Regions from separate parts of the Rhodoferax sp. GT1R46 genome, predicted to be linked through region 1. Evidence: predicted binding sites of a transcription regulator. Region 1 holds the regulator's gene; the other holds the start of a gene.

The links. Region 1 encodes sigma-54, which starts transcription at its own class of promoters, with help from an activator protein. Its sites were predicted from a motif close to TGGCANGNAANCTGCTTT; they were not measured.
Region 2: a site for sigma-54 is predicted at 3,355-3,372, ahead of AC097W_RS15150 (pilin). Genes of this name have one in related genera too.

What each region holds. Positions count from the first base shown of each region.
Region 1 covers NZ_JBWMBC010000002.1:93,886-101,528, forward strand. Annotated here, with positions in the region: gene AC097W_RS05825 (THUMP domain-containing class I SAM-dependent RNA methyltransferase) at 1-1,246, opposite strand, end outside; gene rpoN (RNA polymerase factor sigma-54) at 1,243-2,850, opposite strand; gene lptB (LPS export ABC transporter ATP-binding protein) at 2,860-3,648, opposite strand; gene lptA (lipopolysaccharide transport periplasmic protein LptA) at 3,657-4,277, opposite strand; gene AC097W_RS05845 (transporter substrate-binding domain-containing protein) at 4,446-4,994, shown strand; gene AC097W_RS05850 (putative bifunctional diguanylate cyclase/phosphodiesterase) at 5,013-6,863, shown strand; gene AC097W_RS05855 (tyrosine-protein phosphatase) at 6,852-7,598, opposite strand; gene AC097W_RS05860 (type I restriction-modification system subunit M) at 7,595-7,643, opposite strand, start outside.
Region 2 covers NZ_JBWMBC010000007.1:30,741-38,383, reverse strand. Annotated here, with positions in the region: gene AC097W_RS15160 (Wzy polymerase domain-containing protein) at 1-883, opposite strand, end outside; gene AC097W_RS15155 (PglL family O-oligosaccharyltransferase) at 1,012-2,718, opposite strand; gene AC097W_RS15150 (pilin) at 2,819-3,313, opposite strand; gene AC097W_RS15145 (hypothetical protein) at 3,500-3,688, opposite strand; gene AC097W_RS15140 (pilin) at 4,044-4,538, opposite strand; gene AC097W_RS15135 (ATPase, T2SS/T4P/T4SS family) at 4,725-7,145, opposite strand; gene AC097W_RS15130 (3',5'-cyclic-nucleotide phosphodiesterase) at 7,142-7,643, opposite strand, start outside.

The DNA.
Region 1 (7,643 bases):
CGCCCGCACCCGCATCACCCACGGGCTTGGCGCGGGCCGCGCCCTTGACCATGTCGAACTTGAACATGCGGCATTCAATCGGGCCGTTCCACATCGGCACGCGGCGGGACTCTTTCAGGCGCATCTTGCTGGGCAATTTGAGGTCGGGCGTGAGGATCCAGCCGGTCCAGCCCGAGAAGTTTTTCTTCCAGTGCGTGGCCAGCTGGCTGAAGAATTCGCCGCCGTCTTCGGTATGCGCCTGCTCGCGCGCACCCGCACCAGCAATACCGCCGACTTCAATCCGTTCGCCGTAGGGCGGGTTGAGCAGCATCACCCCAGGCAACTCGGTTGGTGGCATGCGCTGCAGCGCATCGCCACCGCGAAACTCGATGACGTCGGCCACGCCGGCACGCTCGGCATTGCGCTGGGCAAAATCGACCATACGGTGCGACACATCGCTGCCGTAAATCAAGGCGCTTTGACCTGCAGCCGGCTTGACGACTGCGTCAGCCGCTTCTGATTTGATAGCAGACCAGACGTGTGCCTGAAACGGCAAATATTTCTCGAAGGCAAAGTGGCGCAGCGAACCGGGGGCGATGTTGCAGGCAATCTGCGCGGCCTCAATGGCAATGGTGCCGCTGCCACAGCAGGGGTCATACAGCGGCAGCAAGTCGCCATCGCCATCAGCCCAGCCACTGGCGGCAATCATGGCCGCGGCCAGGGTTTCTTTCAACGGCGCCTCGCCCTTGTCTTCGCGCCAGCCGCGCTTGAACAGGGGTTCGCCCGAGGTGTCGATGTAGAGCGAACAGGTTTCGGTGGTCAGGTGGGCGTAGATGCGCACGTCAGGCCACTGGGTATTGACATCGGGGCGCACGCCGTGGGCCTTGTCGCGAAAGCGGTCGCACACCGCATCCTTGATTTTGAGCGCGGCAAAATTCAGGCTGGTGAGCGGGCTGTGCTGCGCCGTCACTTCGACCTTGATGCTTTGTTTGGGTGTGAACCAGACCTCCCACGCCACATCGGCCGCCGCCCGGTACAGGTCCTGTTCGCTGCGGTAGTCGGTGTACGACAACTGCACCAGCACGCGCTGCGCCAGGCGGCTGTGCAAATTGAGCCGCATGGCGTCGCGCCAGGAGGCGCGGGCCATCACGCCGCCACGGCGCGTGAGCAGGTCCTCACCCTTCAAACCCGTGAGGTCGTGCACCTCGGTGGCCAGAAAATCCTCCACGCCCGCGGCGCAGGGGAGAAAAATTTGGAGTTGGTTCATAGGTCTTTTCTCAGCGACGCGGGCGCAATCTTGAGCCCTTCGCGGTATTTGGCTACAGTGCGGCGGGCGCAATCAATTCCCTGCTCTTTGAGCATCTCGGAAATCTGGTTGTCGCTCAGGGGCTTTTTCAGGTTCTCGGCACTGATGAATTGTTTGATGAGGGCGCGCACCGCCGTGCTGGAGGCATTGCCACCCGATTCGGTGCCCAGCCCCGAGCCAAAGAAATACTTCAGCTCGAATGTGCCAAACGGCGTGGCCATGTATTTGGCGGTGGTGACCCGGCTGATGGTGGATTCGTGCAGGCCCAGCTCATCGGCAATTTCACGCAAAACGAGGGGGCGCATGGCCAGTTCGCCGTGGGTGAAGAAGCTCTTTTGCCGCTCCACGATGGCCGTGCTCACGCGCAGGATGGTGTCAAAGCGTTGCTGGATGTTCTTGATGAACCAGCGTGCCTCCTGCAGGCGCTGCTGCAAGCCGGCGTAGCTGGCGGCGTCTTTGCCACCCCGGTGGTTGCGCAACACATTGGCATAAATATCGTGCACCCGCAGCTTGGGCATCACCTCGGGGTTGAGCATGACGCGAAACTTGGGCGTCATGCCCGGGCTGGTCTTCGCCACCGGCAGCACCAGCACGTCGGGCACCACAATATTGCGCTCCACATCCACAAAACGCCGCCCCGGCTTAGGCTCCAGCCGGCTAATCAGGGCAATCGCGTCACGCGTCTGCGCATCGGTGCCGCCGCAGCGCTGCATCAGGGTTTTGACGTCCCGGCGGGCGAGCAAGGTCATGGGCTGCTCACAGATGCCCAGGGCCACCGCCAGTACGGCCCGGCGTTCCGGCGACTCCGATTCCGCTTTGGCCAACGCCATGAGCGCGCGCAACTGCAGACGCAGGCATTCACCCAGGTCGCGTGCGCCCACGCCTACGGGCTCCAGGCTGTGAAGCAGGCCCAGTGCCACGGTGAAGTGGTGCACCAGGTTTTCGACCTGCTCTTCATCGTCCCCGGCCAGCCCGCGGGCCAGCTCTTCCAGTGGCTCTTCCAGGTAGCCATCGTCATTCAGGGACTCGATCAGAAAGCGCAGCGCGCCGCGGTCTTCTTCGCTCAGGCGCAGCCGCAATGCCTGGCGATGCAGGTGCGATTGCAGGGACTCCTGTGAGCGCGCCAGCTCGGTGGCATCCACGTCTTCGCCATCACCCAGGTTGTTCGCTTTGGCCTTGGCGTCGGTGCCCCATTCGCCATCGTCGGGTACCAGCTCGGTCGTGCCGTCGCCATCCCAACTGGGCTCATCGTCCGAAGACAGCGGCGTCGCTTCATCGTCTTTTGTGCTGCTAGCCCCCGTGGAATCTGCGTACTCAGCTATCGAATTAGGAGCATGCTCCATCTCGCGCTCCCCTTCGCTCACGGGCGTGTCGGCCTGGGGCAGACCGAAATCCTCACGCGGGGCCTCGTCCTGGGTTAACTCCAGAAACGGGTTCTCGTCGAGCATCTGCTCCACTTCCTGGCTGAGTTCCAATGTGGAGAGTTGCAACAAGCGGATGGACTGCTGCAACTGGGGCGTGAGCGCCAGATGCTGGGAAACGCGCAGTGAAAGACCGGGTTTCATTGCGCTGGCCTACATTTTGAAGTGTTCGCCGAGATACACGCGACGCACATCGGCGTTGTTCACGATCTCGGTCGGGGTGCCTTGGGCCAGCACCACACCTTCGCTGATGATGTAGGCGTGGTCGCAAATACCCAGGGTCTCGCGCACGTTGTGGTCGGTAATCAGAACCCCGATGTTGCGGGATTTCAGGAAATTGATGATGCGCTGGATTTCGATCACGGCAATCGGGTCAATACCGGCAAAGGGCTCATCCAGAAGAATGAAACGCGGACGTGTCGCCAGTGCGCGGGCAATTTCCACCCGGCGGCGTTCACCACCCGACAGGGCCAGCGCTGGCGAATCACGCAGGTGCTCCACCCGCAGGTCTTGCAGCAGGGCGGTCAGGCGCAGCTCAATCTCGGGGCTCTTGAGCGGCTTGCCTGCGTCATCGAGCTGCAACTCCAGCACGGCGCGCACGTTGTCTTCGACATTGAGTTTGCGAAAAATAGAGGCCTCTTGCGGCAGGTAACCCAGGCCCAGGCGCGCGCGGCGGTGGATGGGCATGTGCTCAATGCTTTGTCCGTCAATGGTGATTTCGCCCGCGCTGGCGCGCAGCAGGCCCACAATCATGTAAAACGACGTCGTCTTGCCCGCCCCATTGGGGCCCAGCAAACCCACCACTTCGCCGGTGCGCACGGTCAGGGAAACATCCTTGACCACCTGGCGCTTGCCGTACGACTTCTGCAGGTGCCGTGCTTCAAGCCGGCCAATGGCGGTGTCCGGCCCGGTGTCAGGGGTGCTTTCTGCGAATGGCTCCAGTAGCGCGGTCACTTGGGCGCGCCCCCCAGGGTGGTGGTGGAGCGCAGCGGGGGAATCGGCGTGGCCGGAGTGGGGGCCGCGGCGGCCCCCTCGGGTTTGGGTATCAGCATGGCGCGCACACGGCCGCTGGGCGCTGCACCGGCGGCCTTGCTGGCAGAACCATCCACAGTGAACATATCGGTGAGGTTTTCATAAACAATCAGGCCACCGGTGATTTCGTCACCCACCGTGGTGCCACGCAGGCGGCGTAGCAGGGCTTTCTTGATGAATTTGACCGTGTCTGCGCGGCTGTCGTACTCAATGGATTCGCCCTCGCCTTCAATGTATTCCTCCAGCGCCTCCCGCTTTTGACGGAAAAAGGCCAGCTTGTCGGCCGTGCCCGTCACCACGCCAAACTGGTAGCCCTCAGGGTCTTGGCGCACTTCAAGCCGGGCGCCCCGAATCACGATGGTTCCTTTGGTCAGGACGACATTCCCCGTAAACAGGCTGACCTGCTTCACGTCGTCGTACCGCAGCGCGTCCGCCTCAATGTTCATGGGCTTGCTGCGGTCCGCTTTTTCGGCCCACGACGAGGGCGCAAACCCGATACAGGTCGCCAGCAAAAACAGGAATAAATAGATGTTTTTCATAAAGGCACGAAACTTGCTCGAAAAGAGCTGTTGCCATTGTACTGAGAGCATGGCACGAATTGCGAGGCCGTCACGCTAATCTCACCCGTTGTGGCGGCGTTACGCAATAATTGCGTCGAAATGGCTCCAAACGCGTTTTTCAGGCTCGTCCGGCACCGTGCGCTTGTGATGCTGCTCTGCTGGCTGTGCAGTGCGGCAGTGCAGGCTCGCGAAGTGCGGGTGGGCGTCTATGCCAATGAGCCCAAGATTTCTCTGGGCGCCGATGGCCAGCCCTCCGGGATTTTTGGTGATTTGCTGCGCGAGATAGCCCGGGATGAAGACTGGACGCTCGTGCCGGTCGTGTGCGAATGGCAAGCCTGCCTTGAAGCGACGCAGGCGGGCCGCATTGATCTGATGCCCGATGTGGCTTTCAGCGAGCAGCGCGCCCAGCTATTCGATTTTCACAAGACACCGGCACTGCACAGCTGGTCTCAGCTATACCAGCGCAAGGGAACGGACATCCGGTCGCTTCTGGACCTGCAAAACTTGCGGGTTGCCGTTCTGCAAGGGTCCGTTCAGCAAGAGCACCTGGCCAGCCTGCTGGCCAGCTTTGGGGTTGCTGCGCAATGGGTGCCTGTTGGCAGCCTGCCCGACGGCTTCGCCAAAGTCGCATCGGGACAAGCAGACGCCGTGGTCGCCAACCACCAGTTCGGCGAGCTCCAGGCGCCGCGCTACTAGCTGGTGGAGACACCCATCATGTTCCAGCCCAGCCGCTTGTTTTACGCTGCGGGCAAAGGCCGCAATGCGGACCTGCTGGCTTCTATCGACCAGCATTTGCAGAGCTGGCGCGACAAGCCGGGGTCGGCATATTTCGACGTGTTGGCACGCTGGGGTGGCGAGCCGCCCCGCACGCTGGTCCCTGCCGCCTTGTGGTGGACCCTGTCGGCCGTAGGCGGATTACTGATGTTCGCAGTGGGATTTGTATTGCTTTTGCGCCGCCGGGTCGCTGAAAAAACCCGCGGACTGCGGGAGAGTGAAGACCGACTCGCCACCATCCTCAATAGCGTCGAGTCCCATATCTACATCAAAGACCCGGACCTGCGCTACACCTACGCCAACAGCAGGATGTACGAAGCCACCAACCGCTCCGAGGCGGATGTCGTGGGCCATGGAGATGCCGACCTGTTTGATGCCGCCACCGCAGAACAACTGCGCCGCAACGACCTGCGCGTGCTGGAGCGCGGCGAACGGGTTTCTGACGAGGAAATCGTCACCACCCAGGACGGCGCAAGCTCTCGCACCTACCTTTCAGTGAAACTGCCGCTGCGCCAGGCCGATGGCCGCATATATGCACTGTGCGGCATCTCCACGGACATTTCCGAACTCAAGAGAAACCGCGAGGCCATTCACCAACTGGCGTTTTACGACCCGTTGACCCAGCTTCCCAACCGCCGCCTGCTCATGGACCGCATGCAGCAAACCCTGGCAGCACACGACCGAACCGCACACGACGGTGCCTTGCTGTTCATTGACCTGGACAACTTCAAGGCCCTCAACGACACGCTGGGGCACGACATGGGCGACTTGTTGCTGCAGCAGACCGCCAAACGCCTGAAGGAATGCATCCGGGAACAGGACACTCTGGCCCGGCTGGGCGGCGATGAGTTCGTGGTGATGCTGCACGACCTGAGTCCCGATCTGCAGGAAGCCGCCCGCCAGGCCAACCTCGTAGCCCAGAAAATCGTCGTATCGCTCGCCGATCCCTATGTGTTGGGCAATGTGAACCACCAGAGCACGGTGAGTGTGGGAATTGCGATGTTCTCAGACCCCCACAGCACACTGGAAGAACTGCTCAAACGGGCCGACCTCGCCATGTACCAGGCCAAGACCGACGGACGCAATACCTTGCGCTTCTTCAACCCGGACATGCAGGCCCAGATGTCGGCCCGCGTGGCCCTGGAGGCGGATCTGCGCGAGGCGCTGGCCCGAAGAGAATTCCTGTTGCACTACCAGCCCCAAGTCGATAGCCAGGGCCGCCTGTTGGGAGCCGAGGCACTGGTGCGCTGGGCGGCCCAGCCGGCCATGGTTCACCTGTACATCTCGGTCAATGTGAGCGCACGGCAGTTCCGGCAACCTGATTTTGTGCAGGAGGTGCTGGATGTGCTGTCTGAAACGGGAGCGGCACCGTCGCAACTGGAGCTGGAACTGACGGAGAGCCAGTTGATTGACGATGTGGCGGGCGTCATCAGCAAAATGAATGCGCTGAAAGAGCGGGGGGTGCGCTTTGCGCTGGACGATTTCGGCACCGGCTATTCCAGCCTGAGCAACCTCAAACGCCTGCCGCTGGACAAGCTCAAGATTGACCAGTCGTTTGTCAGTGACCTGCTGAGTGATCCAGACGATGCCGCCATTGTCAAAACGGTTGTTGCGCTGGGCCGGTCGCTGGAGCTGGAAGTCATCGCCGAAGGCGTTGAAACCGGCGCGCAACTGGAGGCGCTTCGGGAGTTGGGCTGCCTGCAATACCAGGGCTACTTGCTGGCGCGCCCGGGTCTGGCTGAGGCGCTGGAGCGCTGGCGCATGCCCGATCAGACGGCCCTATCGGGCTGAGAGATACAGCTCCGCCAGCCGCGCCTGCTGCAGGGGGCCCAGCCCCAATGTCTGCTCCATATAGCGCGGTATACCCCCAAAATCTGCATCCACGGCATTCCATGCTGCCTGCAGAAAAGCCGCTTGCACGCCCCACAACACGTTGAGCACTTCCTGCGGCGCCTGCGTGGCGGGGGCATGGGGCACGGGATAGAAGTCGTTGCTCAAAAGGTAGTCCTGCATGACCACCGGACGCGGCACGCCCAGGGCCAGCAAAATCAGCGCGGCAGCGAAACCGGTGCGGTCCTTGCCGGCGGTGCAATGAAAGACCAGCGGCGCATCGTGCTCCAGCAAATGGCCAAACAGCGCGGCAAAGCGCGGGGCGTTGTCGTGCACAAACGCGCGGTAGGTTTGCTGCATCAGCCCCACCGTGTCCGAGGCCGTCAGCGGTTGCCCGGCTTCCATCCGGGCTTGAATCGCCTTGAGCACGGTGGGTTCCACCGGCAAGGAGTGCACGGCCACGCCAGGCAGCGCGCAGGCCAGCGGCGCGCGCTCTGCCACGCCCCGAAAATCGCACACCCGCGCCAACCCCAGGGCGGCCACCGCCGCCGTGTCAGCCGCCGTCAGATCAGCCAGATGGTCGGACCGGAAGATGCGGCGCCACACCACCGTGCGCCCGCCATGACCCGTGTAGCCACCCAGATCGCGGAAATTGGTAGCGCCAATGAGGTTGAGGGAGCGGGTAGGCGTGGTCATAGCTCAGCCACCTCGCCACCCAGGTCGCCTGCAATCAGCTTGAAC
Region 2 (7,643 bases), on a different contig from region 1:
ACGGCCCGTACCACAGCGGATACTCCAGCATGCTGTGCAGCAAAATCACCGCCAAAACGCCCCATGCCAACTGGCGCGTGGCGTCCGTCTCGCGCCACGGCTTGGCACGCCAGGTGAGCCACAGCCCCAGTCCACACACCACAAGCGCCACCGGCACGCCCAACTCCACCGCCAGATGCAGCGGCAGGTTGTGGGCGTTGTCCAAGATCTCGCAAAAGCGCTCGCCAGGGTAGAGCGTGATGAAGTGGGCGTAATCCAGTTCACCCCAACCCCAGCCGAACCAAGGCTTTTGTGCAATCAGGTGCAGGACGTTGGACCACAACACCCGGCGACTGCTGCAGCCAGCCTCTTCCTTGAAGCGCCCTAGCAGACCGCCGCTTTGCACACCCGCAACAACCTCCAGTAGCCAAGGCAGCGTCAGCGCCGCGACAACATAGGCAGCCAGCGCGAACGCACTTACCGCAACCACCCGCCATTGGCTGCGAGGGGCCCACATGAGGGTGAGCCCGAGCACCAGAACCCATTGCAACAAGCCCGTGCGTGAGCCACTTGCGGCGTTGCCCAGCGCCAGCAACAGCGCGCCAACATCCGTGTAGAACATGGTCCGGCGATCAGTCTGCGGGTTCTTCCCTTGGAAGGTTGGCTGTTGCGCCACCTGCCAGAGTAAGGCCAGCAGTCCGATGCTGGTGAGCGTGGCGAACTGGTTGCGTTGGCGCAGATTGGCGAATGCTTCGCCTAGGGCGGTTGAATGCACCCAGGGGCTCAGGTTCTGCGTTTGGCCGAAGTACTGCAGCAGGCCAATGAATGCGCTCATGAGTGCGGCCAGGAGCCAGGCCTGCGTCACGGATTGCGGGGTGAGTTGCGATCTGAATAGCCATGCCACGACGGCACCAAAGGCCGCAACCAGCCATGGAATGACTGATGGAGTGGGCCCACTGGAAAAAGGGACCAGCCAGATGACTATCAAGACTATCGATATCAGTGCTCGAAAAACGGCAGCACCCCTAAGCTTCATGGCAGCGTCAACTGGCCCAGTTGGGGGAACTTGCTTTCTGCCAGCTCTTTCCAGTTGGCCTTGATGCCTTCATACGTTTTCTCACCATGCATGGCGCGCATAACCTTCAGTTGCCGGATGGCTTCTTCCGGGTTGTCATTCAGGGCAAGAGAGAGGGCATAACGCTTTTGTGTCGCGGGCCATGGGTACCGCATGGCGACTTTTCGAACCAATTCGACTTGGTCCAGTGCCATCTTCGGCGCCGGCTCGATCCGTGCCGCTTCCAACAATGCCTCAAGCTGAGTCAGCATATAGATTCGTGGACGCTCGTAATCGCCAGAAGTCTGCCCAATGCGCAGAAATTCGAACCGGGCAACGCGAAAATCTTCTTCAATGGAAATGTACTCAACGACACTCCAGGCCATAGCGGTGCTGACTAACACCCAGCCCGCGGCAGCGCTCCACCAAGGGATGCGCACAACACTGTTTGGCGCCAGCCGCGCCTCTAAAACACCGAGTAAAAACATGACGGGGAATAACAGATATGCATAAGCGAATGGAAACTCCAACATCGAATGCACCCCGAATGGCAATGCGATAGCAAGACAATACCAACTAACAAGATCATTCGCGGCACGGACACGACGCCAGAGCCAAGCGACCACCGCGCCCACAAGCAAGAAGGTCAGGGGCAGTCCCATTCCAACCGCCATATCCAGAACGATGTTGTGAGCATAGGTGAAAGGCTCGCTCTCGATGTACGCATGAAGCACTGCATTGTGCGCCGTGGAAACCTCACCGAAACCCCAACCAAACCAGGGCCGCTGCAGAACGGCAACCCAAAGCTGCGGCCAGACAACCAGACGGGTACCAGCGCTGGTGTTAACTTGGGCCGCAACTGCATCAGACCAGCCCCCGTCCTGTATGAAGTTGAAAAACGTCGGCCAAAACCAAAAGCAACAAGCAAAGTAGACCAGCCACAAAACGACTGCACGGCTCGACAAGGCAAACCCGATTCGACGACGCTTTAAGAACCACCACGCTGCCATTAACGACAAACCCAACGCACCAGTGCGCGACTCAGTCAAAGCGAGACCGATGAGCAACACGGCAGCGACAGGCAATGCTGTGAATGTCCGCAGCCAACGGGATTCAAATAGATAGACGATGCTGGCGATGGAGAACAAGATCAATGTGGCCAGTTGGTTGGGCTGCCCGAGGTTGCCCCCTGGTCTGCGCAAAACGGGCATACGCACGACCCACATTACGTTCTCCCAGACATCCAGCACTTGCCCCAATGCCACCACGATGGAACACAACCCTCCGAGCAGCAATAGCATGGAAAAACCAAGAGACAGGGATTGGAACGGCGTCTGCAGAGGGGCGTCGTTTATACGTTCGCATCCGAACAAATATCCAAATGCAAGTGCAAATGCGCACGTCGCCAAATAGAAAACTAGAACCCAAGCATCCCCAGAAAACACAATGTTTCCGGCTATCGCCTGTATGACTACAACCACACACAATACCGCCAAGGGCCACATCAACTTTGGCAAGGCAACGGGGCGCCTTAGCTTATCGTGGTGGCGTACCAGTAAGCAGCCAAAGGCCCACAGCACCGCCGCAAATGCTCCAATTTCGTTATGCCAACTGATCCAGGGCGGAAAATGATCAGCCGTGAGCCATGCGAGGCTTAAAAGAAATGCTGAAACGAAAAGAACCATATTGCGCCAGTGGGAAATAACAAAGGGCTCCGAAGAGCCCTTTAAATATTGGCTGGCTTCAATTAGGCCAACCCCATCTCAAACGAATCCAATAAGCGGATTAATTCGCAGCCCAAGTTGCGCCCAAAGGGACAATCGTCGCACGGCAGGAACCAGGCAAATACTTGGCGGGCATCGCTCCAGTTGGACCACAATCCCAACCAGAAACTGATGTTCCTGCAGCGTTGATCGTCGGAGTCATAGACACATAAGAAGCGGCTGGGATGTTGGGCGTAAGTCCTTTCACTGTCACACGAATGTCGCCCTTCTCTGTAGTTTCAATTTGGGAAACATACTTTGTAGGACCAGAACTCGCACCCGTTGCAAACTCACAACCCCACTTACCACCAGCGGGCAACGAAGCAACGTTCGTGCTCTGATATACCTCGGTGATGCTCGTACGGCACGCTGAAGCAGCAAGAATCACTTCAGAAACCTTCGCACGCACGGTGTAGTCCTGGTAAGCAGGCAACGCCACCGCAGCCAAAATACCAATAATCGCCACAACGATCATCAATTCGATCAGGGTAAAACCCTTTTGCATAGAACGCTTCATTAAAAGCTCCTTGGTTGAATAAAAACAAAAGACCTTTTAGCTTTGCAGAATGCGTGCCAGGTTCTAAAGCCCGGAAAATGCCGCTAAACAGAGCCCTTTTCAATAAAAAGCGACCATACGTGGCACCCGCAGCGACATTTTTTGCTACAGGCCGCCCAACACGACATTTTTGTCACTTACCGTCCATCACTTGATACACACCGACCGGACCATCTTCAAGTCAGTCATACCCATCATGACTTTCTCCATGCCGTCCATCTTCAGGGTCCGCATGCCACCCTCCACCGCCATGGCGAACAGCTCGGCAACCCGGGCACGTTCCTGAATAAGCTTTTTGACGTCGTCGTCCGCCACCAGCAGTTCGTGCAGACCAATACGGCCTTTGTAGCCGGTCTTGTTGCACTTGTCGCAGCCAACGGCTTTGTAAAGCTTGATCTGGCCGTCTCACATCAACTTTGGCAAGGCAACGGGGCGCCTTAGCTTATCGTGGTGGCGTACCAGTAAGCAGCCAAAGGCCCACAGCACCGCCGCAAATGCTCCAATTTCGTTATGCCAACTGATCCAGGGCGGAAAATGATCAGCCGTGAGCCATGCGAGGCTTAAAAGAAATGCTGAAACGAAAAGAACCATATTGCGTCAGTGGGAAATAACAAAGGGCTCCGAAGAGCCCTTTAAATATTGGCTGGCTTCAATTAGGCCAACCCCATCTCAAACGAATCCAATAAGCGGATTAATTCGCAGCCCAAGTTGCGCCCAAAGCGACAATCGTCGCACGGCAGGAACCAGGCAAATACTTGGCGGGCATCGCTCCAGTTGGACCACAATCCCAACCAGAAACTGATGTTCCTGCAGCGTTGATCGTCGGAGTCATAGACACATAAGAAGCGGCTGGGATGTTGGGCGTAAGTCCTTGCACTGTCACCCGAATGTCGCCCTTCTCTGTAGTTTCAATTTGGGAAACATACTTTGTAGGACCAGAACTCGCACCCGTTGCAAACTCACAACCCCACTTACCACCAGCGGGCAACGAAGCAACGTTCGTGCTCTGATATACCTCGGTGATGCTCGTACGGCACGCTGAAGCAGCAAGAATCACTTCAGAAACCTTCGCACGCACGGTGTAGTCCTGGTAAGCAGGCAACGCCACCGCAGCCAAAATACCAATAATCGCCACAACGATCATCAATTCGATCAGGGTAAAACCCTTTTGCATAGAACGCTTCATTAAAAGCTCCTTGGTTGAATAAAAACAAAAGACCTTTTAGCTTTGCAGAATGCGTGCCAGGTTCTAAAGCCCGGAAAATGCCGCTAAACAGAGCCCTTTTCAATAAAAAGCGACCATGCGTGGCGCCCGTAGCGACATTTTTTGCTACAGGCCGCCCAACACGACATTTTTGTCACTTACCGTCCATCACTTGATACACACCGACCGGACCATCTTCAAGTCAGTCATACCCATCATGACTTTCTCCATGCCGTCCATCTTCAGGGTCCGCATGCCACCCTCCACCGCCATGGCGAACAGCTCGGCAACCCGGGCACGTTCCTGAATAAGCTTTTTGACGTCGTCGTCCGCCACCAGCAGTTCGTGCAGACCAATACGGCCTTTGTAGCCGGTCTTGTTGCACTTGTCGCAGCCAACGGCTTTGTAAAGCTTGATCTGGCCGTCAACTCCATAGATCTGGCGCCAGCTCTCAAGCAGTTTTTTGCTCTCGCCTGCGTGGTCTTCCTTCCAGGCTTTGGAGTGGCGCAGCTCTTCGGCGTATTCCGCCAGAAACAGGCGCAACTCTTCGGCATCGGGCTCGTACGATGCTTTGCAGTCGCACAGTTTCTTGGCTAGCCGCTGCGCCAAAATGCCCAAGAGCGCATCGGCAAAGTTGAACGGGTCCATGCCCATGTCCATCAACCGGGTGATGGACTCGGGCGCGGAATTGGTGTGCAGCGTGGAAAACACCAGGTGGCCGGTCAACGAGGCCTCGACGCCCATTGAAACCGTCTCCTTGTCGCGCGACTCGCCCACCATGATGATGTCGGGGTCGGCCCGCAGAAACGCACGCATGATGAGCGCAAAGTCGATGCCCGCCTTGCGGTTGATCTGAACCTGGCGCAGGCCTTTTTGGGTGATTTCAACCGGGTCTTCGGCGGTCCAGATCTTGGTGTCCGGCTTGTTGAGAAACTTCAGGATGGAGTGCAGTGTGGTGGTTTTGCCCGAGCCCGTAGGGCCGCACACGTAAAACAGTCCATAGGGTTTGCTGACGGTGGCTTCCAGCCGGGACTTGTTGTGGGCCGTCAAGCCCAGTTTTTCCAGAGGAATCGGTTCGCCAGCGGCCAATATGCGCATGACGACGTCTTCCACTCCGCCAGCAGAGGGAATGGTGGCCACGCGCAGTTCAATATCCAGCGGGCCATACTTCTTGAACTTGATCTTGCCGTCCTGCGGTTTGCGGCGCTCGGAAATGTCCAGGTCGCACATGATCTTGAGACGCGTGACCATGGCCTGGCGAAAGTGCGCTGGCACCTCCACATAGGGCACCAGGCTGCCATCGATGCGAAACCGGATGCCGGTTTTGAACTTGCCCGGCAGGGGTTCGATGTGGATATCGGACACCTTCTGATGGTAGGCGTCGATGATGACCTTGTTGACAAACTTCACCAGTTCGTTGTCGGCCGCAGCAGATTCAAGCGAGTCATCGTTGCTGCCATCGTCGATGGGACCACCATCCATGTCGGCCAAAAGCTGGTCAATGGTGCTGCTGTCGGCAACGGCGCCAAAGAGCTGGGCCAAGGTCTCCACAAATTCGGTTTGCGTGGTCACGCGGTAGGCAAATTTGGAAATGCGCGGAAACACCTGCGGCACGATACGAGAGCCCCGCACGGCCTCGGGATCCATGCACATAATCACCAGCCCTTCAGGCGACTCCTCCAGCGGAATCCAGCCCTGCTCCAAAATGAACTCCCGCTTGAGCGGACCATGCAGCATTTCGGATCGAATGCGTCCCGCATTGAATGGCTCGTACGGCAAATTGAAAAAATTGGCCAATGACGGGCCAATTTGCGCTGGCTTGATTTTGTAGTGACCCGTTAGCAGGCTTTCAACTGATTTGCCTTCGTTGCGGGCATCCAGCACGCACTGGTGCAGCTCGTCATCAGTCAGCAGTCCATCGGCTACCAGCGCGTCGTACTTGGTCGCTTTTTTGCGCGGAGCCGCGTTGGCGTCCTTGGCACGCTGGCGAATAGCTGTTGCAAGTGTCTTGCATAGCTCTGTTACGCCATCTACTTCCAGTTCGCCGAACGGCTCGTCGCTCTTGTTATTGATAACCTGCAGCACACCATGCAGGATGTCACCTTCCAGAATGGGGGCCACCAGCATCTGGCGGGTTCGATAACCCGAACGCTTGTCCACCTCTTTCAGAAACGTCAAGGACGGATGAATCTGCTTCAAGGCTTCGTCGTCGTACACATCGGCCAGATTCAGCGGTGTGCGGCTGAAAGCCACGTAGCCTGCAATACTTTGCGGCGTAATCGGTAATTTGAGGTCGCGACTGCTGTTGAGGCCGGTCTTGATCTTGGAGATGATGGCTGTGTGGTCTTCGTTGACGACATACAGGGTCAAGCGGTCGGCATTGAGCAGCTTGCAAATATCCTGACTGGCCTCGAGCATGATTTGCTCCAGGTTTTCGGTGTCGTGAATCCGTGCCGTGACATGGTGCAGTTGGCGATAGAAAAGCGCCTCAAAAGTCATGCCCCGCTTTTGCGAAGGCAGCTTTTGTGACTCAAAAAAGGCCTGCTCTGAAGATTGCGTGGGAGAACCAGAGGACAAGGTCGCACTCATATTTCAAACTCCTGCCCTGCGCGAAGTCTGCGAATGTCATGGGACACATGAGGCCCAGCCGGATGGGTCTGATCAAACTGTTGTACCTCCGCCATGATCAACTCAGTTTCTGCAGGCTTTGTATGGGTAATGTAGATCGGGTAATTCTTGTTGGGCGCAATGTGGTCCAACTCATCCGCCAGCGCCGTCGGAGACAGATGCAAACTGCGCTGGGCCAGGTCCTTTTCGCGGTTGCTGAACGCGGTCTCAATCACCAGCATGGCAACATTGAGTTGGTTGAGGCGCACCCACAACGCAGGGTTGCGCTCGGTATCTCCTGTGAAGACCCAGCACCCTCTGCCCGCGCTGATAGCAAACCCGGCTGCAGGCACGGTATGCACAGCGGGCAGGACTTCGACCAACTTGTCGTTGAACTGCAGGGTCTGACCAATAGAAATTTCATAGAAACTGATAAATGGTAGCGCTGGGCTTGGTATGCGCGTGAAGTCTGGCCAAATG